3 regions of the Mesorhizobium sp. NZP2234 genome follow, and region 1 is predicted to be linked to each of the others. Evidence: predicted binding sites of a transcription regulator. Region 1 holds the regulator's gene; each other region holds the start of a gene.

Region 1 (9,941 bases):
GACGATGAAGGCGCCGCTCGTTCGCGCATTGTCAGGAAAAACCGCGTCCGCATGGCAAGCGGCCGTGACTATGTCGCCGGCTTCCTCTTCGACATTTCCGACATGAAGCGGCGCGAGATCGAGGCGCAAGATGCGCGCAAGCATCTCGCCAGCGTGCTGGAATCGCTGCCGGCGGGCGTGATCATCTACGATCGCGACGACAAGTTCGTCTTCGCCAACCACAAGCTGCAGGATACGCTGCCGGCGCTGAAACCTTTCTGGCAGCCCGGCCGGAATTTTCGCGAGGCGTTGGAATTCGGCCACTCAGTCGGCTATTTCCGCTCGAGCGGCGATAGCGGGATCGACAGGCTTTACGAACCCGATCCCGAACGCTGGCTCGACAGCATATTGGCGCGCTATCGGCTGCCAAATTCTTCCTACGAGCGCCTCAATGCCGATGGACGCTGGTATCAGGTCTACGACATGCGCACCGATGACGGCACGTTCATCGGCGTGCGCGTCGACATCACCGATATCAAGAGCCGCGAAGCGGCCTTGCGCGACTCAATGCGCCAGATCGACCTGTTCCGGCACGTCATGGATGAGTTGCCGGTGGCCGCCTTCATCAAGGCGCAGGACCTGAGCATCGAATTCGTCAACAAGGCCTGGTGCGCGATCACGGGCCTCGCCAAGGAAGATGTCATCGGCCGGACCGACCGCCAGCTGTTTGGCGCCGCGGAAGCGGAAGGCTACAGCCATGACGACACCGATGTCGTGGCGACCGGCGCCGTGCGCGAGGTCGAGGAACCCGTCACCCATCGCGACGGCACGGTGCGGCAATTGATGACGCGCAAGAGCCGCCTGGTGGCGACGGACGGATCGGTGCATCTGGTCGGCTCCAGCACCGACATCACCGACGTCAAGGCGCGCGAGCGGGCTCTGGAAGAGAGCATGCGCGAAAACGAGGTGTTCCGCAGCCTGATCGACAATGTGCCGGTGTCGATCTACGCCAAGCGCTCCGACCTCAGGCAGTTCTATGTCAACAAGGGCTGGTGCGACCTCACCGGCTTCAGCAAGCAAGAGGCGATCGGCAAGACCGATGTCGAGATCTTCGGCCCTGATGGCGAGGCCTTCGTGGCCGGCGATCTGGCCGTGCTGCGCACCGGCGAAACCCAGGAGATCGAGGAGAGCGTGACGCTCCCCGACGGCAGCGTGCGCCACCAGTTCGCGCGCAAGGGCGCGATGATCGCGTCGGACGGTTCGCTCTACCTGATCGGATCGACCACCGACATCACGGAGCTGAAGATGCGCGAGGCGGAGCTCAGCGAGGCGCGCCAGCGCGCCGTGCTCGCCGACCGCGCCAAGTCGGAATTCCTCGCCAATATGAGCCATGAAATCCGCACACCGATGAACGGTGTGCTGGGCATGGCGGAACTGCTGGCCAAGTCCAATCTCGATCCGAAGCAGAAGACGTTCACCGACATCATCGTCAAGTCGGGCAACGCGCTCTTGACCATCATCAACGACATCCTGGATTTCTCCAAGATCGATGCCGGCCAGATGGTGCTCGATCCGGCGCCCTTCAACCTCGCCGAGGCGATAGAGGATGTGGCGACGCTGGTGTCGACGCGTGCCAAGGAAAAGGACCTCGAGCTCATCGTGCGCGTCGAGCCAGGGCTCGAAAACCTGTTTATCGGCGACGTTGGCCGCATCAGGCAGATCGTCACCAACCTGCTCGGCAACGCGGTGAAATTCACCGATGAAGGCCATGTGCTGGTCGACGTGACCGGCGAGAGGGTCCCGACCGGAACCAGGCTGACGATCTCGGTCACCGACACCGGGATCGGCATCCCCGAGGAAAAACTGAAGCTGGTCTTCGAAAAATTCAGCCAGGTCGACACCTCCTCGACGAGGCGGCACGAGGGCACCGGGCTTGGCCTTGCCATCACCTCACGGCTGGTCGAACTGATGGGCGGCGAGATCGGCGTCGAGAGCGCCGAGGGCAAGGGCTCGACCTTCTGGTTCACCGTGACGCTGCCCAGGGCCGGACAGCAGAACGGGCAGCGCATAATGCCGGTGGACGTGACGGGCGCACGGGTGCTGATCGTTGACGACAATGCCGTCAACCGGGCCATCCTGACCGAGCAGATGGTCTCGTGGACATTCGATTCCTGCGCGGCCGAAAGCGGCGCCGAGGGCCTCAAGGTGCTGATCGCGGCCGCCGCCTACGGCGTGCCCGTGGACTGCGTCGTGCTCGACTACCAGATGCCTGGGATGAGCGGCGCCGAAATGGCGCGCATCGTGCGCAACACCGAAGGTCTCGCCGACACGCCGATCATCATGCTGACCTCGGTCGACCAGTCGCTCGCCAACACCAGCTACCGCGATCTCGGCATCGACGCCCAGCTGATCAAGCCGGCGCGTTCCTCGGTGCTCCTGGAGACACTGGTCGCGACCATACAGCGCCATCGCCACGCCACGGATGGCCACGCCGCCCAGCCGCTCGCGGGCGAGGGGCCTGACGCTTCTCCGCCGCTGGCATTGTCCGAACAACGTGCGCAATTGCAGCCGCCACCGATTCGCCCCAGGCCGCCTGCCACAGGTGGTGGCGGACACAGGCTGGACATCCTCGTGGCCGAGGACAACGAGGTGAACCAGATGGTCTTCACCCAGATCCTTGGCGAAACCGGCTATGGTTTCGAGATCGTCGGCAATGGCCGCAAGGCGCTCGACGCCTTCGGCAAGCTCAATCCGTGCATGATCCTGATGGACGTCTCGATGCCGGAGATGAGCGGGCTCGAGGCGACCGCCGCGATCCGCCGGCTGGAGCACGAAACCGGCACGCATGTCCCGATCGTCGGTGTCACCGCGCATGCGCTCAAGGGCGATCGCGAGCGGTGCCTGGAGGCCGGAATGGACGACTATCTGCCCAAGCCGATCAGCCCCAGGGCCCTGCTGGAGAAGGTCGAGCGCTGGATCGGCGCCGGCCGCCAGGTCCAGCGCAGCGCGGGATAGCATCGCGTTGCCTGGTGCCAGGGATGTGAGAGGCAAGCCAAGGGAATCAATCGTGGATTTGCTGCCATGCCCGCGTGCAATGACTATGGTGCGATCGCACCATATCAAAGTCGGCACCCAGCCGAGACAATAGCAAAATCGAATTCCGCCCTTGCAGTTACGGGCGGGAGCAGCGACCGCCGGCAAAGAAGCAGCGTCAACCTACCCCAACGGACCTGTTTTTGGCGATGGCCCGGCCACGACACGCTCTGGCCTTGAGCAACGCACTCCCGCCCGGATTTTCTTCCCTTGATAAAGCCCCGTCGAATCCGGCGGCGGCTCCGGCTCGCGGGCGGCCCAAGCCCCTGATTCCGAGAGCAAACTCGGATCGGGCCGCGACCGCCCGATGCCACCGCCCTTGCCAGTGCTTGTGACGCGTTACCGGGCTGACACGAAACTGTCATGCGACTGTTATAATCGAAGGCTATTGGCCTCAGCGGGCGCCGGTTAGGAATGGCGCCGAGAGACCATCTTCCGAACAGGAGCAGGCCACATGAGACATTTCATCCGCTCGGCGGCCGTTGCGATTGCAATGGCTACGGCGTCTACCTTCACCCTTTCCGCGGCAATGGCAGCTGACCTTTCCGGCGCCGGCTCGACATTCATCTACCCGGTGTTCGCCAAGTGGGCCGACACCTACAAGAAGGACACCGGCATCGGCCTCAACTACCAGTCGATCGGTTCAGGCGGCGGCATCAAGCAGGTCATCGCCAAGACCGTGACCTTCGGCGCCACCGACAAGCCGATGTCCGACGCCGACCTGGAAAAGAACGGCCTCGTGCAGTTCCCGATGGTGATGGGCGGCATCGTGCCGATCGTCAACCTCACCGGCGTCAAGCCGGGCGAACTCGTCCTCGACGGCAAGACGCTGGCCCAGATCTATCTCGGCGCCATCACCACCTGGGACGACGCCGCGATCAAGGCTCTGAACCCCACCCTCACCTTGCCGTCGACCGCCATCGCCGTCGTGCATCGTTCGGACGGTTCGGGCACCACCTTCAACTTCACCGACTATCTGGTGAAGCTCTCGCCCGACTGGAAGGACAAGGTTGGTTCGGACACCGCCGTCGAATGGCCGACGGGTGTCGGCGCCAAGGGCAGCGAAGGCGTTGCCAACACCGTCAAGCAGACGGATGGCGGCATCGGTTACGTCGAATACGCCTACGCCAAGCAGAACAACCTGTCCTACTCCAAGCTGGTGAACGCTGCCGGCAAGGTTGTCGAGCCGTCGCTCGAATCCTTCGGCGCCGCCGCTTCGAATGCCGACTTCAAGACTGCCAAGAACTTCAACGTCATCATCACCAACGAGCCCGGCGACACCACCTGGCCGATCGCCGCCTCCACCTGGGTTCTGATCCACAAGGCCCCGGACGATGCCGCCGCCACCGGCGAAGCCCTGAAGTTCTTTGCCTGGGCCTACAAGGACGGCAAGGAAACCGCCAAGGCGCTCGACTATGTCTCGATCCCCGACAGCGTCGTCGATCTGATCAAGGCTTCGTGGAAGGCCGACATCCAGGCCGGCGGCAAGCCCGTCTACGCCGGCGAGTAACATCTTCCAAAGGAGCGCCGCGACCGTGGCGCTCCTTTCCCTTCAATCCGAAAGAGCCGAGCTTGACATGAGCGCTGTCCAGGAAGCCTTGCCAGCCGTCAGAGGTTCCCGCGATGCCACCGTTCGACGGTTCGCGCTGACCGACTCAATCTTCCACGCGACAACCCGCGCCGCCGCGATATTGGTGCTGGTGCTGCTTGGGGGCGTCGCGATCTCGCTGTTTGCCGGTTCCTGGCAAGCCCTGTCGACTTTCGGCTTTTCCTTCCTGACCAGCGAAAGCTGGAACCCGGTGACGGAGAAGTTCGGTGCGTTGGCCCCGATCTACGGCACCATCATCACCTCGGCAATCGCCATCCTGATCGCCGTGCCGCTTGGCATCGGCATCGCCATCTTCCTCACCGAGCTCTGCCCGCGCCCGCTGCGGCGCCCGATCGGCATGGCGGTGGAATTGCTGGCCGGCATCCCTTCGATCATCTACGGTATCTGGGGCCTGTTCGTGCTGGCACCGTTCCTGCAGACGACGGTGCAGCCTTTCATTATCAGCGTGTTCCACGGTATTCCGGGCCTGAACGGCCTGTTCGCCGGCCCTCCTTATGGCATCGGCCTGCTGACCTCGGCGATGATCCTGGCCATCATGATCCTGCCTTTCATCACCTCGATCACCAAGGACGTGTTCGATACGGTGCCATCGGTGCTGAAGGAATCGGCCTATGGGATCGGCTGCACGACCTGGGAGGTCACGCGCCGGGTCGTCATTCCCTACACGCGCATAGGCATCATGGGCGGCGTCATGCTCGCTCTCGGCCGCGCGCTTGGTGAAACAATGGCGGTGACCTTCGTCATCGGCAACGCCCATCGCATCAGCACGTCGCTGTTCGCACCGGCAACGACCATCTCGGCGACCATCGCCAACGAATTCACCGAAGCCGTCGGCGATCTCTACACCTCCTCGCTGGTCGCGCTCGGCCTGATCCTGTTCGTTATCACCTTCCTGATCCTTGCCATCGCACGCTACATGCTGATGCGCATCGATGCCCGCACGGGAGCCTGACCGATGTCGACAGCCGCGTCGCTTCACCAAAGCCGCAAGCGCAAGAATGGCGTGATGATGACGCTGTGCGTCATCGCCGCCGGCATCGGCCTTGCCTGGCTGGCGCTGATCCTCGGCGCACTGCTCTACAAGGGCCTGTCGGGGGTCTCGCTGTCGGTGTTCACCGAAATGACCCCGCCGCCCGGTGACGCCGGCGGCCTGCTCAACGCTATCTACGGCAGCATCGTGATGACCATCATCGGCATCATCGTCGGCACGCCGATCGGCGTGCTGGCCGGCACCTACATGGCTGAATACGGCCGCTTCTCGAAGCTCACCACCGTGGTGCGCTTCATCAACGACATTCTTCTGTCGGCGCCATCGATCATCATCGGTCTGTTCGTCTACGAGCTGATGGTGCGGCCGATGGGGCATTTCTCGGCGATCGCCGGTGCCGTCGCGCTGGCCATCCTGGTCATCCCGGTCGTCGTGCGCACCACCGAGGACATGCTCAATCTGGTGCCGAACGCGTTGCGCGAAGCCGGCACCGCGATCGGCGCGCCGCGCTGGGTGGTCATCCGTTCGGTTGCCTATCGCGCGGCACTTTCGGGCATCGTCACCGGCATATTGCTGGCCATTGCCCGCATCTCCGGCGAGACCGCACCCCTTCTTTTCACGGCGCTGAACAACCAGTTCTGGTCCAGCAATCTCAATGCGCCGATGGCCAGCCTGCCAGTCACCATCTTCCAGTTCGCTCTCAGCCCCTACGAGGAATGGCAGCAGCTGGCCTGGACCGGCGCACTCATAATCACATTGACGGTTCTCGCGCTCAGCATCTTTGCGCGCAGCCTGACAGGACGCAGAGAGGACAAATGAGCCAGATGTTGTCTCCAGACATGACGATCGCCGCCGAGGCGGCGGCCAAGGCCAAGATCGAGGTCAAGAACCTCAACTTCTACTACGGCCAGTCGAAGGCGCTGAAGGATATCACGCTGTCGCTGCCCGAGCGCAGCGTCACCGCCTTCATCGGCCCTTCCGGCTGCGGAAAGTCGACGCTGCTGCGCGTCTTCAACCGCATCTACGAGCTCTACCCCAAGCAGACCGCCGAGGGCCAGGTGCTGCTCGACGGCCAGAACGTTCTCGACCGCTCGCAGGACCTCAACCTTTTGCGCACCAAGATCGGCATGGTGTTCCAGAAGCCGACGCCGTTCCCGATGTCGATTTATGAGAACATCGCCTTCGGCGTCAGGCTCTATGAGAAGATCAGCAAGGCCGAGATGGACGGCCGTGTCGAGCAGGCGCTGAAGCGCGCAGCCCTGTGGACGGAGGTCAAGGACAAGCTCAATGCCAGCGGCCTCAGCCTGTCGGGCGGCCAGCAGCAGCGGCTGTGCATCGCCCGCACGGTGGCGGTGAAGCCGGAGGTCATCCTGCTCGACGAGCCGGCCTCCGCGCTCGATCCGCTGTCGACCGCCAAGATCGAGGAACTGATCGACGAGCTGCAAGCCGACTACACGATCGTCATCGTCACCCACAACATGCAGCAGGCGGCGCGCGTCTCGAAGCAGACCGCCTTCATGTATCTGGGCGAACTGGTCGAATTCGACCGTACCGAGAAGATCTTCACGTCGCCCCGCGAAAAACGCACGCAAGACTACATCACCGGCCGCTTCGGCTGATCGCACGCATTACGAGGACCAGGATCATGGCCGAACACACAGTCGCAGCCTTCGACGAGGATCTCGGACAGATCAGCAGGCTGATCAGCGACATGGGCGATCTCGCCGGCTCGATGGTCGGCGGTGCCACCAAGGCGCTGTTGAATTCCGACAATGCGCTGGCACAGCGCGTGGTCTCCGACGACGCCATCATGGATGCACGCCAGCGCGAACTCGACGATCGCGCCATCACGCTGATCGCCAAGCGCCAGCCGATGGCCGACGATCTGCGCCATGTCGTCGGGTCGATCCGCATGGCCGGCGACCTCGAACGCATTGGCGACCTTGCCAAGAACATCGCCAAGCGCGTCGGCACCGTCGGTCTCGCCGCAACGCCGCGCGACCTGTCGCATTCCATCGACGCCATGGCGCAACTGGTGCTGATCCAGGTGCAGGGCGTGATCGAGGAGTATGCGGCGCGCGATGCCGCCGCGCTTGCGAAGCTGCGCGCCGACGACGAACGCATCGACGTCAAATACACGTCGGTGTTCCGCGAACTCCTGACCTACATGATGGAAGATCCGCGCAACATCACCGCTTGCACGCATCTGTTGTTCTGCGCCAAGAATCTCGAACGCATCGGCGACCATGTGACCAACATCGCCGAGAACGCGTACTATGTCCTGACCGGCACGCAACTGCCCGCCAACCGCCCCAAACAGGACGAGACGGCGATGTCGGCGCCGGCGGCTTGACGCAAGAGGTGACCAATCGATGATCGCGCCACGCATTATGGTGGTGGAGGATGAGGAGCCGCTGGGAGTGCTGCTCCGTTACAATCTTGAATCCGAAGGCTACCAGGTCGAGGTGGTGCCGCGCGGCGACGAGGCTGAAATCCGCCTGCAGGAGAACGTGCCCGACCTTCTGGTGCTCGACTGGATGGTGCCGGCGGTGTCCGGCATCGAACTCTGTCGGCGCCTGCGCATGCGGCCCGAGACCGAACGGCTGCCGATCATCATGCTGACGGCGCGCGGCGAGGAGAGCGACCGCGTGCGCGGCCTTTCGACCGGTGCTGACGACTATCTGGTCAAGCCGTTCTCGACGCCGGAATTCATGGCCCGCGTCAAGGCGCTGCTGCGCCGCGCCAAGCCGGAAGTGCTGTCCAGCGTGCTCAAGGTCGGCGACATCGTGCTCGACCGTGAATCGCACCGGGTCTACCGCAAGAAGAGCGAGATCCGGCTTGGGCCGACCGAATTCCGCCTTCTGGAATTCATGATGCGCCATCCCGGCCGCGTGTTCTCGCGCAGCCAACTGCTCGACAATGTCTGGGGTGAGACGATCTATATCGACGAGCGCACCGTGGATGTGCATGTCGGCCGCCTGCGCAAGGCGGTCAACAATGGCCGCATGCCCGACGTCATCCGCACCATCCGTGGGGCAGGCTACGCGATCCGTGAGGATTAGGTCCTTGGCGCGGAAGCGTTGACGGGTTGCATCCGCTCCCGGATAGAACGCATTTGGTGTTGGCTCAGAGCTTATGGCTTCGTCATCCCAGGGTCTCCGCGACGGAGCTTCGCTCCTGCTCCGCCCAGGGATGACGACCTCGAGGGGGCTCGGCCAATCTCCAGCGCTGATCTGTGGGATCGGCACAGGCGTTCGCTCAAGCCACATTCTTCCCAGCACTCCCTCTCGCCTGCACGCCCGGCGCGAAGATTTCCTGATCGACGAAGGTCAGTGCGCGCATGGCACAGCCCTCGCGGATCAGGGGCAGCTCGTTCGGTTCGGTGTCGAACGAAATCGATTTCGAGTGCTGGCCGCCAGCGGTCTGGGCGATCGCCTCGCGCAATGCCGGCTCGATCAGGTCGAAGGCGGCGGCGCTGACGCCGACCATGGCCACGGGGGCGGGATCGATCAGCGCGAACAGGCTGCCGAGGCCGTAACCCAGTGCTTCCCCGGCCTTGCGATAGGCTTCGCGCTCGGGCCCGGCCCGTTCACGTGCCGTGGCGGCGAGCGCCCGCATCTGCGCATCGCTGACATCGGCGACCGGCTCGGTGTCCTCGCCAAGCTGCCTGGCATTGCGCCAGATGGCGTAGTTGCCGGCATAAGCCTCGACGCACCCGCGCCGCCCGCATCGGCAGAGCGCGCCGCCTGGCCGATGGATCATGTGGCCGAACTCGCCGCCCGACGAATGGGTGCCGGTGAACAACTCGCCCTTCAGCACCAGGCCCATGCCGATGCCGTGCGACAAAAGGATGGCGATGAAGTCGTCGCGGTAGCGTTCGGGGTCGCGCCAGCGCAGCGCCACGGCCATCATGTTGCAGTCGTTCTCCATGGTGGCCGGGATGCCGAACTCGGCTTCCAGTATGTCGGCGAAGGCGATATCGGTCTGCGGCGTGATCGGCGACCACAGCATGGCCCTGGCCTCGGTGTCGGTGATGCCCTGGATCGCCAGTGCGATGCGGGCGACGCTGCGCACGTCGATATCGGGATCCTCGAGGCGGCGCCGTACAATGGCGACGCATTCACCGATCAGCGCCTCACGCGACATGGTCAGCGTGTCCAGCCGGCGCTGTTCCTCCGATATCACCTGGCCGGCATAGTCGATGACGGCGACGGACAGGAAATTCAGCGACAGCACCACGGTCATGATGGCCGCGGCCTCCGGGTTGAGGCC
Region 2 (9,941 bases), 1.8 Mb from region 1:
GCCACCACGCCGTCGGTGAATGCCTCGACCCTGCCTTTGCCCATGCTCACCGCCTCCGCCCGCAATGAATTGTCGAAAGACAGTAAACTGTTAGCGGAAGTTTCCGGGCCGATAAACGGCACTCGGGAAATTCCTCAACCATGTCCGGGAAAACTCCCTTGCCGAAGTTGCCGATGTGATGATCGGCCTTGGCCGGTTGTTGACTTTCCCGCTGTTTTCTCTCCCTTCTGATGCAACCCTTGGTCGAGCCGTCGAACGGCCGGGGACCGAATGGAGGGACTGATGAGATTTCGATTTCTGCTTGCGATAGCGACCATGCTGGCCGCCGTCTTCGGAACATCCGCCGCGGCCTTCGCCTACAGCGCTCATACCACGACAAATCTCAACGTGCGTAGCGGGCCCGGCGCGGGATACGCCAGGGTCGGGACGTTGCCGGCCGGCTTCAGGGTCGACGTGGCCGGCTGCCAGCCGGGTTGGTGCCGGATCCATGGCGGTGGTGTCAGCGGCTGGGCCAGTTCCGGTTATCTTTCGCGCGCCCATGTCGTTCGTCCGCCGATCGTCATCGTTCGTCCGCCGCATCATCGGCCGCCGCACTGGCACAAGCCGCCCCATCACCGTCCTCCGCACCATCGCCCGCCGCACAAGCCGCGGCCCGGCAAGTGCAAGATCGCGCCCGGCTTTCCCTGCAAATAGGGCAGATCTCGAATGCCGTAACGAAAAAGGGCTGCGTCATCCGCGGCCCTTTTTTCCTTGTCGGTGATCAGCCGTTCGGCGTTTCAGGCGCCATGTTCGCGCGCTCACGCGGCACGCCAAGCCCGGTATCCGGCGGCTCGCCGGCGGCCGGCCTGTCCTCGATCATGTGCATGGTGCGCCAGCCGCCGAAGCGGTAATAGGCCGCGGCCAGAACCAGCGAGGTGATCGAGCCAGCCGGAAAACTCCACCACAACGCTTCCTCGCCGATCACGCCGCGCATGAAATAGGCAAAGCCGGTGCGTATGACGAGCACCGAGATCACCAGGATGATCAGCGGCGGCATCACCGCACCGGTGGCGCGCACCGTGGCGAACAGCACGATGGTGACGCCGAACAGGATGAACGACCAGGACGCCACGGTGTTGATATGGGCGGCGATATCAATCGCCGCGCTGTCGCTGCTCAGGAACAGGCTGAGGATCGAGCGGTCGAAGAGCCACAACAGCGCAACGAGAGCGCCGGTCAGGACAAGGTTGAAGCCGACGCCGGAGGCGGCGACGCGGCCGATCCGGTCCCAGCGGCCGGCGCCGACATTCTGCGCCGCCATCGAGGAGACCGCGGCACCGATGGCGAGCGCCGGCATCTGGATGTAGGTCCACAGCTGCGCGGCGATGCCGTAGGCGGCGGCTACTTGCGAGCCGTAGGAATTGACGATGCCCATCACCGTCAGCGCCGCCGCCGAGATGACGATCATCTGCAGCCCCATCGGCACGCCCTTGAAGACGACAATGCGCAGCAAGGCGGGGTCGGGCCACAGCAGCGTGAGATTGGCGCCGGCCAGCCGCAGCGGATGCTTGCGCGCATAGAGCACGACAAGGATGGCGATGACGCTCACGGTCTGACCGATCAGCGTCGAAGTCGCCGATCCGGCGATGCCGAGTTCGGGGAAGGGGCCGATGCCGCGGATCAGCAGGGGGTTGAGCACGATATCGAGCACGACCGCCAGCGCCATGAAGAAGAAGGGCGTACGCGAATCGCCGGCGCCGCGCAGCACGGTCATGACGAAGGACAGAAGGTTCATCATCGGCACGGCGATGAAGATGATGCGCAGATAGGACCGCGCCAGCGGCAAGGCGTCCGCCGGTGTGCCAAGCGTGTTGAGGATGGCGTCGACCCAGATCCAGCCGCATACCGCGAAGACTATGGAAACGAGGAAGAAGAAGGTGGCGCTGGTGCCGACGATGCGGCGCGCCTCGGGCAGATCGCGGGCACCGACCGACTGCGCCACCAGGATGGTCGCCGCCATGCCGATGCCGAACACCGTGCCCAGGATCAGGAACAGGACGAGGTTGGCGTTGGAGGTGGCCGTCAGGGCCGATTCGCCAAGGAAACGGCCGACCCAGACGGCATTGATGGACCCGTTGAGCGACTGCAGCACGTTGGAGCCCAACACCGGCAAGGCAAACAGCAGCAGCGTGCGTGGGATCGGGCCGCTGGTCAGGTCGCCGGTGCGCCGGCGCGTGGGCATTTTTTCGGTCATGGCTGGAGGCTTATCCCAACTCGGTCCGCGATGATTGCCGATTCAACGGCACAGGTCGATGCGGCGTCGGAAAATTCCGCTTGGCGTATCTTGAGCGGTTCACAGCTTCACGAAGCGGCGAACCGCTCAATCGCCCTGTTCGACGCAATTACAAAGGGGGAAAGCGCTATGCGCTCTGCCCGGCAGACCGAACGCATCTTCCTGGACTTGCCTTGGTCCGATCATGTTCTCAAAGCTCCCGGAATGGGTATTGATCCCTAGGCGTGGGGTCCGCATATCCTTATCAAATATGGACAAGCCGGGGGGATCATGTCCGATATTCCGCTGTTTTCCGAGCGCCTGAGCCAGCGCGCTTTTCTGGGTGCGTCCGCTTTGAGCGCGGCCTCATGGCTCTTTCGGCCTGCACCACGACGGATGTGGCGACGCCACCGCCACCGGTTGCCGCGGCGCCGCCCGATGCGGCGTTCGGCGATGCCGCAAGCATGTACGCGGCGCGCACCGATGAGGGTTATCAGTTGCCGGCAATCCCGGTGGCCAGGCTCGATCCGAAGTTCGTGCGCCAGATCGTGGCCGACCCGACCGGAGAGAAACCCGGCACAATCGTCGTCGATGTCTCCGAGCACTTCCTGTATCTGGTGCGCGACGGCGGCAAGGCCATCCGCTACGGTGTCAGCCTCGGCAAGGCCGGTTTTGGATGGACCGGCAGCGCGGTGGTGCAGGCGCGGAAGAGTGGCCGGTGTGGACGCCGCCGCCGGAAATGATCCAGCGCCGGCCGGAACTGGCGAAATACAAGGACGGCATGCCGCCCGGCCCGCAGAGCCCGCTGGGCGCCCGCGCCCTCTATCTCTTCCGCGACGGCAAGGACACGATGTACCGGCTGCATGGCACGCCAGAGTGGGATTCCATCGGGAAGAACGCGTCGCCCGGCTGCGTGCGCTTCATGAACCAGGACATCATCGACCTCTACAGCCGCGTCGACGGCCCCGCACAGGTCTTCGTTCGACCGAACCTGTCGGCCGCCGGCAAGATCATGGCTGTGTCGAGCAGGACGGCAGAGCCGATCGACGCGGGCGTGCCGAAGGACGCGGAGTTCTTGAAATAGGCGTCCTCACGGTCAGCCGTTTGACGTCGTTGAGGCGGGCGCGCTGGGCGCCCGCCTTTTCAGGCGTTACTTCTTGGCGAGGCCGGGAAGCGTGACCTGATAGACCAGGAACATGGTGTCGACATCGGCGCCGTCGTCGGCCTTGTAGGGCGCCCCGACCTGGAAACCGTCCTGGGCAAGGAAGTCGTTGTCATTGGCGACGAACAGGAAATAATCGTCGGGCAGCTTCGGATCGAGCACGCTGGCCAGCGACATCGCTTCCCACTTCTCGGACAGGTTGTTTTGGTCGTTGGGGGCGCCATTGTGCAGGCCGAAGCGGCCAAGCTCGGCATTGTCGTTGATGTCGATGAACGGCGTCAGCTTGGCCGGCGTCACCGACGGGTCGAGTACGCCCTTGGGGGCGAGCGGCTTGTCAGCGGCATCGAAAGGACCGCCGGCAATGTCGGTGGCGGACGAGACATCGACGATGCTGATTTCGCGGTAGAGCGACGTATCGCCCTTCAGGCCCTGGCCGTTGCCGCTGTCGCGCGCCAGCATCAGGAACGCCGTGTCCGACAACGCCACGATCTCGCTCTGGGCGGCGACCTTGGTCTTGCCCTTGGCGTCCTTGAACACAGGCAGCGGCACGACATATTCGTGCGCCAGCTTGAGATGGGCGAGGTCGGAGGCGTCATAGACCAGCGCCCGTGTGTTCTGCCGGGTCGAAGCTGAATCGCCACCGTCCTGCCTAGTCGCCGATTGCAGCACGGCGATCAGGAACTTGCCGTCCGGCGTCATCGCCATGCCTTCCAGGCCCTGGTTGTTCTGGCGGCCGGTATCGGGATCCTTCGGATCGGGGTCGGCTGCACCTGGACCGGGATTGTCAGAGGAGAAGTTCGGTGCGCCCTTGCGCATCGGCACCAGGGCCGCCGGCGGCTGGGTCGCCGACATCAGGCGGCCTTGCGCCGAGAACCGGTAGATATTCGGGCCATATTCATCGGAGACGAACATCGAACCGTCGGGCAGCCGCACGACCGCCTCGTTGTCGAGGGCGAGCTTGCCGTTGGTGGCGGCGGGCAGCATCGGCATGTCGCCAGCCGCGGCGCGCACATCCGACAGCGGATCGAGGCCGGTGGCATCAGTGCCCTTGTCGTCGGTGAGCAGCAAGGTGTCGGCAAGCGTTGCCTTCACGCCTGTCTGTTCCTGGCCAGCAGCACCCGGTGCCGCCGGCGTGAACTCGATGCCGATGGTGTTGAGGCGCGGCCGGTAGTCCGTGGTGCCGGCGACGTTGTAACCGCGGTCCGGCAGCAACCAGAGCGAACCCTTGTAGGTGCCCGCGTCATGCGTCCAGCCGGCGACGTCGATCGACATGCCGGAGCCTGAGCCGAACGTCTCGCCGAACTTGTCGCGCTGGGCGGCAGGAATGCGGCCAACGCCCACCAGGCCCTTGTTGACAAAGCTGGTGGCGCCGACGGTCGCGGTGCTGTCGGCGAGCGCCGGCGTCAAGGCGGTGAACAAGGTCAGCGCGACGCCGAGCGCGACGGTTCGGTGCAGGTGTTTCATGGATGGTCCTCTTGGTGACGGATGTGACGGAGCGGCCGAAGAACGAAGAAGCTCAAGGAGGCGGCACATCGATGATGCCGCGCGCCGCTCCCCGGAAAGCGGTCTACGGCGCGAACATGATGCTTGCGTGACAGCGCGGCACGTATGCCCGCCCGCGTGTTCATTGCCCTGCGAGGACGTGCGCTCGGGGCGAGAATTAGATCACCCCGAATCCATTTCGAGTCAGCAGGCGCAGCACTAGACACTTATGTACAGCGCGTATATGGTGCGGCTTCTGACAGACCGGGAGGGAAGCCTTGAAGCCGCACTACCGCGCAGTCGTCATCGGGGGTGGGGTGGTCGGCGCCTCGGTGCTCTACCATCTGACGCGGTTCGGCTGGTCCGATGTCGCACTGATCGAGCGCGCCGAATTGACGGCCGGTTCGACCTGGCACGCGGCGGCCGGGTTTCATGCGCTCAATGCCGATCCCAACGTCGCGGCGCTGCAGGATTACACCATCAACCTCTATCGCGAGATCGAGGCCGAGTCCGGCCAGGACATCGGCCTGCACATGACCGGCGGCGTCAACATCGCCAGCGACCCCCAGCGTTGGGAGTGGCTGAAATCGGCCTGGGCGGTGTTCCAGTCGGTCGGCATCGAAACCGCGCGGCTGGTGACTCCCGAAGAGATCAAGGCGATCTGCCCGATCGTCGATGTCACCGGCGTGCTCGGCGGCCTGCATGATTCCAACGAAGGCCATCTCGACCCCTACGGCACCACGCATGCCTATGCTGGCGCCGCGAAGAAGCGCGGGGCCGAGGTGATCCTGCGCAACCGTGTCGTCGAATTGAAGTCCCGCGCGGACGGTCGCTGGGACGTCGTCACCGAACAGGGCACCATCGTCGCCGAGCATGTCGTCAACGCCGGCGGGCTCTGGGCCAAGCAGCTCGGACGCATGGCCGGCGTCGACCTGCCGGTGACGCCGATGGAGCACCATTATTTCGTCACCGAGGACATTACGGAGATCGCGGCACTTGACCGGGAGATCGGCATCGCCGTCGACCTCGACGGCTTCTCCTACCTGCGCCAGGAGCGCAAGGGCGTGCTGCTTGGCGTCTACGAGCAGAACCCGAAGCACTGGAACATGGACGGCGCGCCTTGGGACTACGGGATCGAGCTGATCCCGGAAGACATCGACCGCATCAGTCCCGAACTCGCCAAGGCGCATGAGCGCTTTCCCTGCCTGGCGAGCGCCGGCATCCGCAAATGGGTCAACGGCGCCTTCACCTTCACGCCGGACGGCAACCCTATCGTCGGACCGGTGCGCGGCCTGAAAAACTACTGGGTCGCCTGCGGCGTCATGGCCGGCTTCAGCCAGGGCGGCGGCGTCGGCAAATCGCTGGCCGAATGGATGATTTACGGCGAGCCGCAGGCCGACATTTTCGGCATGGACATCGCCCGCTATGGCGCCTTCGCCGCCAATCGCGAATATCTGAAGCAGACGACGCGGCAGTTCTATTCGCGCCGTTTCGTCATGACCTTTCCCAATGAGCGTCTGCCAGCCGGCAGGCCCTTGAAACGCCCCGGCGCCTATGACGGCATGAGTGCCGCGGGTTGCGAGTGGACCGCATCGTGGGGGCTGGAGATCCCGGCCTATTTCGCGCCGATGGGGTTTCGCGAAAGCACCACGCTCAAGCGGTCCAACGCCTTCGACATCGTCGGCGACGAGGCGCTGCAGGTCCGGCGTGCCGCTGGCCTCGTCGATATCTCGGCCTATTCACGTTATGCGGTGTCCGGCGCGAATGCGGAGGCATGGCTCGACCGGCTGCTGGCATGCAAGCTGCCGAAGGCGGGACAGGCGCGGCTGGCGCCGATGCTCGGGCCGGACGGGCGGCTGAAGGGCGACCTCACGGTAATCAACTGGGGCGGCGACGATTATTGGCTGATGGGTTCCTACTATCTCAGGGAATTCCACATGCGCTGGTTCGAGAGCCAGGCAGGAGAGGGCGTCACGGTCACAGACATTTCCGACGCAACGGGCGGCTTCCTGCTGACCGGGCCGAATGCGCGGAAAATCCTGGAGCGTACAACACATCAGGACGTCTCCGCCGCCGCACTGCCGTTCATGGCTTGCGGCACGTTCGACATCGGCATGGTGCGGGCGCGGGTTGCCCGCCTCTCTATCGCCGGCGAGCTCGGCTTCGAGATCAGTTGCCCGGTAACCATGCATGCCACGCTGCGCGACACGCTGCTTGCGGCCGGTGAAGATCTTGGCCTGGCCGAGGTCGGCTACTACGCGCTCAATGCGCTCAGGTTGGAGAAAAGCTTCGGCATCTGGTCACGCGAATTCACGCAGGGCTACACGCCAGGCGAGACCGGCCTCGACCGCTTCATCGCCTTCGACAAGGGCGATTTCGTCGGCCGCGAGGCGGCACTGACGGAACGCCAGGCAGGTACCTCGCGGCGGATCGTGACGCTGGAGATCGATGCCGTTGATGCCGACGCAAGCGGCTTCGAGCCGGTCTGGCGCGACGGCCGACGCATCGGCTTCGTCACTTCGGGCGGCTTTGGCTACACGATCGGCAAGAGCGTCGCGCTGGCGTTGGTCGACGACGATTTTGCCGAGGAGGGGACGGCGCTTTCGGTGCACATTGTCGGCGTCGAGCGGCCGGCACGGATCATCGCGGCCTCGCCCTACGATCCCTCGGGCAAGGCGATGCGGCAATGAGGAGGATTTTCGATGGTCGATGACGCGGCACGAGACGGCAGGCGCGAGCGCCGACGTGGACGCACCGGCGAGGCCGGCAGCGAGAGCAGCCGCCGGCCCAATTACCGGTTGCTGAAGAACCCGTTCCTGCCGCAGCCGATCTTTTCGGATGACCAGGTGGCTTCGATCCACGACACGGCGCTGCGCGTTCTGGAGGAGCTCGGCATCAAGGTGCTGCTGCCGCAGGCGCGTGACTATTTCGCCAGTGCCGGCGCGCTGGTCGACCCGGATACCGACATGGTACGCATCGGCCGCGACATGGTGGTGGCGGCTCTCGCCTCGGCGCCGAAGTCGATCCATGCCCAAGCCGGCGACCGTTCCCGCGACCTGACGCTGGAACTCGGGTCGATGACCTTCCTGGCCGGGTGCGGCGCGCCCAACGTCACCGATCTCGAACGTGGCCGGCGGCCGGGCACGCTGGCCGATTTCGAGGATCTGCTGCGGCTGGTGCAGCATTTCGACGTATTGCACATGCTAGGCCCCTGCATCGAACCGCAGGATGTCGACAACCGCTTTCGCCACTATGCCGTCAACCGCGCGCAACTGACGCTGTCCGACAAGTTCCCGTTCGTCTTCGCGCGCGGCACGCCGCAGGTCGAGGACGGTTTCGAGATGATCCGGCTGGCGCGTGGCCTGTCGCAGGACGAGTTCCTGGCAAACGCGCATTGCTACACCGTCATCAACACCAACTCGCCGCGCCAGCTCGACATTCCAATGGCGCAAGGCATCATCGATTTCGCCAGGGCCGGCCAGGTCTCCGTCATCACGCCGTTCTGCCTGGCGGGTGCAATGGCGCCGATCACGGTCGCCGGCGCGCTGGCGCTGCAGCATGCCGAGGCGCTGGCGGGCCTGACGCTGGCGCAGATCGTGCGGCCCGGCGCGCCGGTCGTCTACGGCTCCTTCTCCTCCAATGTCGACATGAAATCCGGAGCGCCGGCCTTCGGCACGCCGGAGCATGTCAAGGCAACGCTGGGTGCCGGCCAGCTGGCGCGCTTCACCGGACTGCCCTGGCGGTCCGGCGGCGGCAGTGCCGCCAACATCTCGGACGCGCAGGCAGCACACGAAACGCAGTTCGCGCTGTGGGGCTCGGTGCTGGCCGGAGCGACGATGTGCATCCATGCCGCCGGCTGGCTGGAAGGCGGCTTGAGCGTCTCCTTCGAGAAGATGATCACCGACATCGAGGCGCTGCAGACGGTCGCCGAACTCTGCGCCGCGACGCCGGGCGACGAGGATGCGATCGGCTTCGAGGCGATCGCCGAAGTGCAACCGGGCGGCCATTTCTTCTCGGCTGGCCACACCATGGCGCGCTACCGCACCGCCTTCTACGAACCGCTGGTGGCCGACTGGTCGAACTTCGGCAACTGGACGCAAAGTGGATCGAAGACGGCGAGCGAACGCGCCACCGGGGTCTGGCGGCGCGCGGTTGCCGATTTCGAGCCGCCGGCATCGGCTGCGGCCACATCAGGCGTGCTCGACGAATTCATCGCGCGGCGCACCGAAGAGGGCGGCGCGGCACCGGTTTCGTGAGCGGTAGCCGCGACACCCTTGGGAATTGCGCAAAGCAAGAGAAATGCGCTTTCCCTGGAAAACCGCTTCGCACTTATCCTGGGATTGCTCATGTCGGGTTGTCGAGCGTGAAAAGATCGCTCTCCTCGTCATAGGCAAAATATTCGGCATAGCGAGCCCAGCTGATGACGGCGCGCACCGTCTGGTCGGCATAGCCCTCGGACATGTGGTCCTCCAGTTCGTCGCGGAAGCGGCGGGCTGGCGCCTTGTGGTTGGCGCGTTCGTCGAGCACGCGGCGGATGTGGCCGGCCAGCGGCACATAGGTCGCGAGCTGCTGCGCGAACAATTGCTTGCGCGCGTCGACCTCGCTTTCGGCGAAGCGTTTGCCGGCCAGGGTCAATTGGATGTCGCCCTCGGCCAGTTCGGCAAAGCGCAGCAACTGAAGCGTTTCGGCGATTGGGAACAGGTCATCGATCTCGAGCTGCAGGCTGGCGGCCAGCGGCGGCAGATCGGCATGCCCCTTGTAAGGCGCCGCCGCGACCGCCTCGATCAGGCCCGCGAGCAGGTTGGTCGAAACGCGCGGCAGCACCATGGCGATACCCGAACCCGGGAAGACGCCGTCGCGGGCAGGGCTGCCCGGCTCCTTCCTGGCGGTCATGCGGGCATAGATGTCCTCGACCAGCGCGCGGAACGCCGGATCCAGCCGGTTGCGCGGCTGCGGTAGGTCGATCCTGAGCTCGGCGACGACGCGGCCCGGATTGGACGAGAAGATCAGCACGCGGTCGCACATCAGCACCGCCTCCTCGATGTT
Region 3 (9,941 bases), 2.4 Mb from region 1:
GGGCTGTTCCGCGAGCGCCTAGGCGATCCGTTCCTGCTCGGCATGCTGGGCGTGCTGGCAATGATCGGCGTCGGCTTCCTGTTCGCGACGGCGATCGGCTTCGTACAGGTCACGCCGCGCTCGACCGGCGATGAGCTGTCCAAGGCTTTCGTCGATTCCATGTCGCAAGGCCTGCTGGTGACGGACACCAAGGGCCGCGTCGTCTACGCCAACCGGGCCTATGCCGACATGACCGGAGCCTCCTCGGCCGCCGACCTGAAGACGGTCGAAGGGCTGCTTTCGGATGTTCCCGAGGCTTCGGTGACCATTTACCGGCTGGCCTCCGGCCTGCGTGACGGCCAGCCCGGCGACGGCGAGTTCCGGCTCGCGCAATCGATCCGGCCCGGCGCCGAACCGGGTGCCCGCTGGTACAGGGCGCGCGCCCGAACCTTCAGCGTTCCGGGCCAGCGGCTGCCGATGCTGGCCTGGCAACTCGCCGATATTTCGCAGGAACGGGCCGAGCAGGAGCGTTTCTTCCTCGACCTGCAGAAGGCCATCGACCATCTCGATCATGCCCCGGCCGGCTTCTTTTCCGCCGACCAAGACGGCCGCGTCACCTATATCAACGCCACGCTCGCGGAGTGGCTCGGCATTGATCTCGCCAGTTTCACGCCGGGCGCCGTGACCTTGCCGGATATCGTTGCCGGTGATGGCATGGCGCTGGTGCGCTCGGTCAAGGCCGATCCCGGCACGACGCGCAACGCGGTCATCGATCTCGACCTGACAACGATGACGGGAGAGGCGCTCCCGGTGCGTTTCATGCATCGCGTTTCGGCCAGCCGCGAAGGTGTCGGCGGCCCGACGCGCACGATCGTGCTTAACCGCACGCAAGGCGAGGATGCGTCGGCCGATCTGCGCGCTTCGGAAGTGCGCTTCACCCGCTTCTTCAATTCTACGCCGATGGCCATCGCGGGTGTCGATGCCAGCGGGCGCATCCTGCGCACCAATGCGCCCTTCCTGTCGCTGTTTTCCTCGGTCGTCGACCGGGACGCCGTGGATCGCCGCGTGCGGCTCGATACGGTGATCCATGAGCGCGACCGGCCGGCCTTTGCCGCCGCATTCGAGAAAGCCCGCCAGCGGCAGGCCGACATCGAGCCGATCGACACCGTGCTGCCCGGCAACGAAGAGCGGCATATCCGGTTTTACGTCAACGCCGTCGCCGACGGCACCGGTGGCGAGGGCGCTGAGGAATCGGCCATCGTCTACGCCGTCGAGACGACCGAGCAGAAGGCACTCGAAGGGCAGATGGCGCAGAGCCAGAAAATGCAGGCGGTTGGCCAGCTCGCCGGCGGTATCGCCCACGATTTCAACAATGTGCTGACCGCCATCATCATGGCGTCGGACCTGCTCCTGACCAATCACCGGCCGTCGGATCCGTCCTTCCCCGACATCATGAACATCAAGCAGAACGCCAACCGGGCCGCTTCGCTGGTCAGGCAGTTGCTGGCCTTCTCGCGCAAGCAGACGCTGCGGCCGGAGGTGCTGAACCTGACTGACGTGCTTGCCGATCTCAGGATGCTGCTTGCCCGCCTCGTCGGCAATGACATCAAGCTGAAGGTCGACCACGGCCGCGACCTGTGGCCGGTCAAGGTCGATATCGGCCAGTTCGAGCAGGTGGTGGTCAATTTGGCGGTCAATGCGCGCGACGCGATGCCGGCCGGCGGCGATCTCACCGTGCGCACCCGCAACGTGACCGCCGAGGAGTGCAAGACCTTCTCCTACCGCGAACTCGCCGCGGCCGACTACGTCGTGGTCGAAGTCGAGGATACCGGCAGCGGCATCGCGCCTGATGTGCTGAAGAAGATCTTCGAGCCGTTCTTCACCACCAAGGAGGTCGGCAAGGGCACGGGCCTTGGCTTGTCCATGGTCTACGGCATCATCAAGCAGACCGGCGGCTTCATTTTCTGCGATTCCGAAGTCGGCAAGGGGTCGACCTTCCGCATCTTCCTGCCGCGTCACATCGCGGAGGCAAAAAAAGCAGCCGAGCCCGGGGAGGCGCCGAGCGCCGCGCCGGTCAAGCCGGTCGACAGCACCAAGGACCTGTCCGGGTCGGCCACGGTGCTGCTGGTCGAGGACGAGGACGCCGTGCGCATGGGCGGCGTGCGGGCCCTGACCTCGCGCGGCTATACCGTGCACGAGGCATCATCCGGCGTCGAGGCGCTGGAAGTGTTCGAAGCGCTGGGCGGCAAGGTCGACATCGTCGTCTCGGACGTGGTGATGCCCGAAATGGACGGGCCGACCCTGCTTGGTGAATTGCGCAAGCGCCAGCCCGACATCAAGTTCGTCTTCGTGTCGGGATATGCCGAGGACGCATTCGCCAGGAACCTGCCGGCCGAGGCGCATTTCGGCTTCCTGCCGAAGCCGTTCTCGCTCAAGCAACTGGCAACGATCGTCAAGGACATGCTTGAGTCCTAGAACGCGTCTGTAAGGGATCCGTGCGCCGCGCTTCGGGTCTTTGCTTTTGTGCATGGCGTTCGCCCGAACGGAGGTCGCTTTTAGGCGGCATGCATCAGGCGCTTCCGCTTCTCTGCCCTTGTGCGACGCCCTCACAACGCCATGATTGCGGGTGAAGGAGCGAGCGGGCTTGGGGGAGCAACTGTTGACGCCACACATCGAAGCACACAGAGGCGATTACGCCGATATGGTGCTGTTACCGGGTGATCCGCAGCGCGCCGAATGGATGGCGCGGACATTTCTGGAAGCACCACGCTGCGTCAATAGCAGGCGGGGTGCTCTCGGCTTTACCGGCCTGTTTCGCGGCCAGCCCATCAGCATTCAGGCGACGGGTATCGGCGTTTCATCATTCCTGATTTATGCTCAGGAATTACTTGACTATTATGGCGCCAGAACGCTGATCCGCACCGGCACCTGCGGTAGCCTGAGCGCCAAGGCAAAGCTGCGCAGTCTTGTCATTTCGCAATCGGTTCGGCCCGAAAGCGCTCAAAGCGGTCAAGTCTTCGGCCTTTACGGAACCGCTGCCGGTCCGGATCCGACGCTGCTGGCCCGTGCCTTGGCCAAGGCGGCCGAACTCGGCATCGAACATCACGCCGGCCTGACACTTTGCAGCGACATCTTCCACCACCCGGACGGGCGCACCCGATTTGCGGAGGCCCAGGCGGCAGGAGCGCTGGCGGTGGATATGGAAACCAGCGCGCTTTACCGAATAGCCAGGCATTTCGGGGCCAGTGCACTGTCGATCTGCACGGTGGTCGACAATATCGAGACCGGTGAGCTGACCGACTATTCAGAACGTCAGCAGCTTTTTACGGACATGACCCGGCTGGCGCTCGAAATCGCTGGGGAGGGCCGCTAAAGCAATTCACCATTTCACGGAAACGGCGAACTGCTCCAACTATTTGTTTTCGCGCAATTCCGGACGGAGAACCGTTTCCTGGAATTGCTCTAGGCCGCTTCTCGATTAGGCGCCATCCGCTCGTCCAGGTCGGGCCGGTGGCCGCGCAGATAGAGCGCGCAGGTGGTGCGCAGCATGGACGCGAAATTGGGGATTTCGCCGTTGATCTCGATGGCTTCGTCGTACAACTTCGAGATGAATTTGGGCGTCGTCAGGTTCTGGCTTTCGGCGATTTCGTCAAGCAGGGCCCAGAACGTCGCCTCGAGCTGGATGCTGGTCGAATGTCCATCAATGCGGATCGACCGGTTGATCTGGCGATAGCCTTCCGGATCCTGTGCGGCAAAGACTCTGCACATCGTTACCTCCCGTTTTTGTTGGTCTTGGGTGCCGACTCGGTGGCCGACGCCTTTTTTGACACTGCCTGCGGTTTCATCTTCGACCGGACGGCCGACAACGGCAATCGGACTTTCGTCCTTAGATGAAGCGACATTACCGTTTTTCCTATCCTACACGTGGTAATCGGCTGCCACCACCTTTCTTCGCCGGCGCGCATAATCACTTCTAAAGCATGAAAGCTGCGGAGTCTGATTTGGCGAAGGCGATCCACACCATGATCCGGGTTCTCGACGAGGCCCGGTCCATCGATTTCTACACCAAGGCCTTCAGCCTTGAGGTCGCCCAGCGACTGGATTTTGAGACGTTCACGCTGATCTATCTCAGCAATGCCGATACCCCCTTCGAAGTGGAATTGACCGTCAACAAGGGGCGGCAGGAGCCTTATGCGCTTGGCGACGGCTATGGTCACCTCGCGGTGTCGGTCGCCGATCTCGACGGCGAACACGATCGGCTCGGCGCGCTCGGCCTCAATCCGAAGAAGATCGTCGAGTTCAACCATGACGGGTCGCGCATCGCCCGGTTCTTCTTCATCGAGGATCCCGACGGTTACAAGATCGAGGTCCTGCAGCGTGGAGGGCGCTTCCAATAGGGGGACAACCAGCCGCGCGCACCGCTCGGCGCCAGCAACGGCACCCTCAAGGGGTGCGAACAGCAAGCAGGGAGGAAACTATGGTCACGATTTATGAGAGGAAGCCCGGCCTGTCACGGCGCGAGCTTCTCAAGCGCGGCGGCGTCGGTGCGCTGCTTGTCATTTCAGGCAGCGCCATCATCAGCCCGGAGCACGCCTGGGGCCTGGAAACCTCGGCGCTGAAGCCCGAGACGATGGCGACGCTGATCCAGGTCGCTCGCGACATCTATCCGCACGACCAGGTGCCGGACAAATATTACGCCATCGCCGTCAAGGGCCATGACGAGACAGCCGCCAAGGATCCCGCTCACAAGGAACTGATCGAGAAAGGCATTGCCGAACTCGACCAGAAGGCCGGCAAGGGCGGTTATCGTGGGCTCGGCTGGGAAGAGCAGCGTGTGGCGCTGCTCACCGAAATAGAGAAGACGCCTTTCTTCCAGGCGGTGCGCGGCGGCCTCGTCGTCAGTCTCTACAACCAGAAAGAGGTGTGGCCGATCTTCGGCTATGAGGGCGAGTCCTACTCCAAGGGCGGCTACATCGCGCGCGGTTTCAACGACATCGAGTGGCTCTGAGCCACTCTGTCCGCAACCGCTTTTTGACCGATCTCATGGGAGGAAACCATGGCAGCACAATTTGATCTCAAGAACGACGGCGTGGTCGTCATCATCGGCTCTGGCGCCGGGGGCGGCACGCTCGGCAACGAACTGGCCCAGAAGGGCATAGACGTCGTCATCCTCGAGGCGGGCGCCCGTCACGAGTATGAGGACTTCATCAACGACGAATGGGATTCGTTCGCCCAACTGGCCTGGAAGGACAAGCGCACCACATCGGGCGACTGGCGTGTGGCGAAGGATTTTCCCAACCTGCCGGCCTGGATCGTCAAATCGGTCGGCGGCTCGACGACGCACTGGGCCGGAGCCTCGCTGCGTTTCCAGGAGCACGAGTTCAAGACGGCGACCACCTACGGCAAGGTGAAGGGCGCGAACCTCCTCGATTGGCCGGTGACGCTGGCCGAAATGGAGCCGTACTACGCCAAGGCGGAAGGCAAGATGGGCGTCACGGGCACCAATGACTGGCCGCGCCTGCCGGGCAACAACAACTTCAAGGTTCTCAAGGCGGGCGCCGACAAGCTCGGCTACAAGGAATGCCATACCGGCAACATGGCGATCAACTCCGTCGAGCGCGACGACCGCAATTCCTGCCAGCAGACCGGCTTCTGCTTCCAGGGCTGCAAATGGGGCGCCAAATGGTCGACGCTCTACACCGAAATCCCCAAGGGCGAGGCGACAGGCCACCTCGAAGTCCGGCCGAACGCCATGGTGATCAAGATCAACCATGATGCTTCGGGAAAGGTCACCGGCGTCGTCTACGCCGACAAGGACGGCAAGCTGCAGGAGCAGAAGGCCCGCATCGTCGCGGTGGCCGGTAACTCGATCGAAAGCCCGCGCCTGCTGCTCAATTCCGAATCGAGCAAATTCCCGCATGGCCTGGCCAACTCCTCGGGGCAGGTGGGCAAGAACTACATGCGCCACACCACGGGCTCGGTCTACGCGATCTTCGACAAACCGGTGCACATGTATCGCGGCACCACCATGGCCGGCATCATCCGCGACGAGGCGCGGCATGATCCGTCACGTGGCTTCGTCGGCGGCTATGAGTTCGAGACGCTGTCGCTCGGCCTGCCGTTCATGGCGGCGTTCCTCAACCCAGGCGGCTGGGGACGCTCCTTCACCACGGCGCTCGACCATTATGACCACATGGCCGGCTTGTGGATCGTCGGCGAAGACATGCCGCGCGAGGAAAACCGCATCACGCTGCATGCCGACGAAAAAGACGAGCATGGCATGCCGATCGCCGACGTGCATTTCGATGACCATCCCAACGACACGGCGATGCGCGACCACGCCTACAAGCAGGCCTCGGCGCTCTACGCGGCGGTCGGCGCAACGCGCACCTTCCCGACACCGCCCTATCCCTCGACGCATAATCTTGGCACCAACCGGATGAGCGAGAAGGCGGCCGATGGTGTGGTCAACAAGCACGGCCAAACGCACGACATCAAGAACCTGTTCGTGTCGGACGGCAGCCAGTTCACGACGGGTGCCGCGGAGAACCCGACCTTGACCATCGTGTCGCTGGCGATCCGCCAGGCCGACTACATCGCCGCCCAGATGTCGGCCAAGACGATCTAACCTCCCGACTGCCTGCTGGCGCGGAACCTGACTGGGTTCCGCGCCTTTTTTGGTGAGCCTGAACCTTATGCCCCGACCGGCTGGCCGTCCTTGCGGCGGATGGCGACCACCGATGGCCTCGGCGGCTGGCCGTCCCGGAAATCCGGCCACAGGGACTGCGCCTTGTCGAGCGTTTCGGCATCCTCGGAGGGATGCTGCACCGAAAGGAACAGCGTCGTGCCATCTGGCGTGAAGCAAGGGCCGGTCGCTTCCGCGCCATGCGGGCAGGTGAACAAAAGCTTCGGCAGGCCGCGCGCCGCGCCTTCCGTGTCGACGCCATAGACGCCGTCCGGCAGGCCGAAATCATTGGCGCCGTCGGTCGCCACCCAGAGCCGGCCGGCCGGGTCGAAGGTAATGTTGTCAGGGCAGACAAACCAGCCATTGTCCGACGTCTCGGGATGGAAGGTTGCGCCGACTTTGGTGTCCTTTGGATTGCCGCAGAGCACGAACAGGTCCCAGGCGTATTTGTCGGCGGTATGGTCGGCCTCGGCGCCGCGGCCCCCGGGCGGGATCAGCTCGACGATATGACCCCAGAGGTTTTCGGGCCGCGTGTTGGCCGGATTGACCTTGGATTCGTCTCGCTTCTTGTTCTTGGTCATGACGGCGTACACGCGGCCGGTGACCGGATTGGTCTCGATGTCCTCCGGCCGGTCCATCGGGGTCGCGCCGAGCGCGTCCGCCGCCAGCCGTGTCTTCAACAGCACCTCGGCCTGGTCGGCGAAGCCGTTCTCGGCGGTGAGCTTGCCCTGACCATGAACCAGCGGCAGCCATGTCAGCGAGCCATCGGCGTCGTAACGGGCGACCGAGAGCACGCCATCGTCCAGAAGGCCGTTGCCGGAGGCGGGGTTCGCCTTGTCGTAAGCCTTGTTCGAGACGTAGCGGTACATGTATTCGAAATAGTCATCGTCGCCCATGTAGACGACGATGCGGCCGTCCTTGTTGAGGACGACCGTGGAGGCCTCATGCGACATGCGGCCAAGGGCCGTGCGCTTCACCGGCTTCGATTGGGGATCATAAGGGTCGATCTCGACGACCCAGTCGAAGCGGTTCGGCTCGTTCGGCTCCTTGTCGATGTTGAAGCGGTCATGGAAACGGCCACGGCCGTAGATGTCGGAGCCATCAAAGCCATAGCGGTCGAGAATGTCGGCGGTCGGTGCCTTCTTCGGATCGCCGCCGAACAGATCGGAAACGCCTTCCTCGCAAGTCAGCACGGTGCCCCAGGGGGTAAAGCCGCCGCTGCAATTGTAGCTGGTGCCGAGCACTTTCGTACCGGTCGCGTCGGCGGACGTCCTGAGCAGCGCGTGGCCGGCTGCGGGCCCGGAAACGGTCATCTCGGTGTTGGCCGTGATGCGGCGATTGAGCGGACTGTCCTCGACGGTTTGCCACTTGCCGTCCTTGAACATGACCTCGACGATCGAGTGGCCCATCGCCGCCAGGCCGAGATCGACCTGCTCCTTGCTCATCGTCTTGCCGGCGTCGTCCTCGGTCACGCCGGGAAACATGACATTGGGCGAGATGTATTCATTGTTGACGCAAAGCAGGCCGTGATCGGAATTCACCGAGCCCTTGGGAAGCGGCAGGAAGGCGATGTAATCGCAATTGTAGCCGAAACGCTTTTCCTGTTCGGCGGCCGCGACCGTGCTGCCGTCGAAATCTGGCAGGCCGGCGACGAGCGGATCGCCCCAGCGCGCGACGATTGTTGTTTCATAGCCATCGGCGGCGGCATGGGTCTTGTCATAGACCCGCTTCAGTTCGGGAAAGCCCAGTGTGGAAAGCGCGGCGGCATGTGTTTCGCCGGCGAACAACGAGCCGACAAAGCTGCCGCCGGCGATCAACGCGCCGGAAGCGATGCCGCCTTTGAGGAGCGTGCGGCGCGAGACGCGCTCGGCGATGATTTCGCGAATGACAGGGGAGGATGAAAACGGGAAGTTGGCCATGTGTCTGCCTCTCGATGTGGATGGGTGACGGCGCACCGCTGCCTATCCAGCTTCGGCAACATCCAGATGACATGAGAAAGGCGGGCAGGGCCTGCAGACCGCACCCGCCAAGGCCTACGGATTGCCTCCCTTGGTGCAGGTCGATGCCGTGAAGGCGCCATCGGGCTGCTTCATGATGATGTCGAAGGAAGGTGGGCTCTCGCCGTCCAGCGTTGCCTGGGTCAGCGACAGCGAGTTGCCGCCCGCCGTATAACCGCCGAGCGGACCCAGCCAGGAGATGACGCCGTTTGCATCCATCTGGTAGTTGTAGCCCTGCTGGGCGGTCCCGAAGGTGACCGGGCCCGTGTAGACATTGCCCTTGATGGTGATGTCGCCGAGGTTGAGGAACATGCCGAGCAGGTAGACCTCGCAGTGATAGGTGCCATCGGGCATCTTGCCGTCGCTGAAGTCGGCCCGTGCGATCCCGGTCGCTGCCGCCAGAAGCACCATGCCGATGAAAATGCGATGAATCAGGGACGCCATGACGTTGCTCGGTTGAGACGCGAGCTTGCCCCATTTTTGGGCCGTACCGCAACATTTGTCGTCCGCGTCCCGCGTGCGGCGATCAAAATCTAGGCATTTGCTAAAATTGGACAAAAACTAGGCAGATGCCTGGTGCGTTGCGCAAATTTCCCTCAACCAATTTTTAACCGGCTCTCTTTTGTTTGTTTCACCTAATATAATAACAATCTGATAATATTCGTCTATTTGCCGTTTTTCAGAATCCGCGCAGCGGTTGGCATGGGGGTTGCATTGTAGTGTTGCGGTGCAATCAACCAGCTTGGGAGTCTTCCGTATGAGGGGTAATTTCTCGACAATAACAAAAATGTTCTCGGCAAGCGTGGTCGCCGCAGGCCTGCTGATGTCGGCGTCCGCCAAGGCGGCGGACGACACGATCAAGGTCGGCATTCTCCATTCGCTGTCGGGGACCATGGCGATTTCGGAGACGACGCTGAAGGATGCCATGCTGATGCTCATCGACGAGCAGAACGCCAAGGGCGGCCTGCTCGGCAAGAAGCTTGAAGCCGTTGTCGTCGATCCGGCATCCAACTGGCCGCTGTTCGCCGAAAAGGCACGCGAGCTGATTTCGAAGGACAAGGTCGCGGCTGTGTTCGGCTGCTGGACCTCGGTGTCGCGCAAGTCGGTGCTGCCGGTGTTCTCCGAACTCGACAACATCCTGTTCTATCCCGTCCAGTATGAGGGCGAGGAAAGCGAGCGCAACGTGTTCTACACCGGTGCGGCTCCGAACCAGCAGGCCATTCCGGCCGTCGACTATCTGATGAGCGCGGATGGCGGCTCGGTGAAGCGCTGGGTGCTCG

What was found. Region 1 encodes PhoB, which activates phosphate uptake and scavenging genes when phosphate is short. Its sites were predicted from a motif close to TGTCATNNANCTGTCAT; they were not measured.
Region 2: the regulator PhoB is predicted to act here: its motif matches at 4,994-5,010, upstream of EB230_RS16575 (esterase-like activity of phytase family protein).
Region 3: the regulator PhoB is predicted to act here: its motif matches at 8,639-8,655, upstream of EB230_RS19585 (PhoX family phosphatase).

What each region holds. Positions count from the first base shown of each region.
Region 1 covers NZ_CP033364.1:1,579,180-1,589,120, forward strand. Annotated here, with positions in the region: gene EB230_RS07755 (PAS domain-containing protein) at 1-2,994, shown strand, start outside; gene pstS (phosphate ABC transporter substrate-binding protein PstS) at 3,527-4,582, shown strand; gene pstC (phosphate ABC transporter permease subunit PstC) at 4,650-5,633, shown strand; gene pstA (phosphate ABC transporter permease PstA) at 5,637-6,488, shown strand; gene pstB (phosphate ABC transporter ATP-binding protein PstB) at 6,485-7,288, shown strand; gene phoU (phosphate signaling complex protein PhoU) at 7,315-8,022, shown strand; gene phoB (phosphate regulon transcriptional regulator PhoB) at 8,042-8,731, shown strand; gene EB230_RS07790 (ROK family protein) at 8,928-9,941, opposite strand, start outside.
Region 2 covers NZ_CP033364.1:3,373,629-3,383,569, forward strand. Annotated here, with positions in the region: gene EB230_RS16555 (TMEM175 family protein) at 1-44, opposite strand, end outside; gene EB230_RS16560 (SH3 domain-containing protein) at 283-693, shown strand; gene EB230_RS16565 (MATE family efflux transporter) at 761-2,233, opposite strand; partial or broken gene EB230_RS32645 (L,D-transpeptidase) at 2,716-3,209, shown strand; gene EB230_RS16575 (esterase-like activity of phytase family protein) at 3,402-4,877, opposite strand; gene EB230_RS16580 (FAD-dependent oxidoreductase) at 5,174-7,585, shown strand; gene EB230_RS16585 (trimethylamine methyltransferase family protein) at 7,598-9,151, shown strand; gene EB230_RS16590 (nitrate/sulfonate/bicarbonate ABC transporter ATP-binding protein) at 9,240-9,941, opposite strand, start outside.
Region 3 covers NZ_CP033364.1:3,972,761-3,982,701, forward strand. Annotated here, with positions in the region: gene EB230_RS19555 (PAS domain-containing sensor histidine kinase) at 1-2,454, shown strand, start outside; gene EB230_RS19560 (DeoD-type purine-nucleoside phosphorylase) at 2,639-3,352, shown strand; gene EB230_RS19565 (ribbon-helix-helix domain-containing protein) at 3,442-3,747, opposite strand; gene EB230_RS19570 (VOC family protein) at 3,981-4,376, shown strand; gene EB230_RS19575 (twin-arginine translocation pathway signal) at 4,457-4,987, shown strand; gene EB230_RS19580 (GMC family oxidoreductase) at 5,036-6,607, shown strand; gene EB230_RS19585 (PhoX family phosphatase) at 6,673-8,583, opposite strand; gene EB230_RS19590 (hypothetical protein) at 8,698-9,105, opposite strand; gene urtA (urea ABC transporter substrate-binding protein) at 9,419-9,941, shown strand, end outside.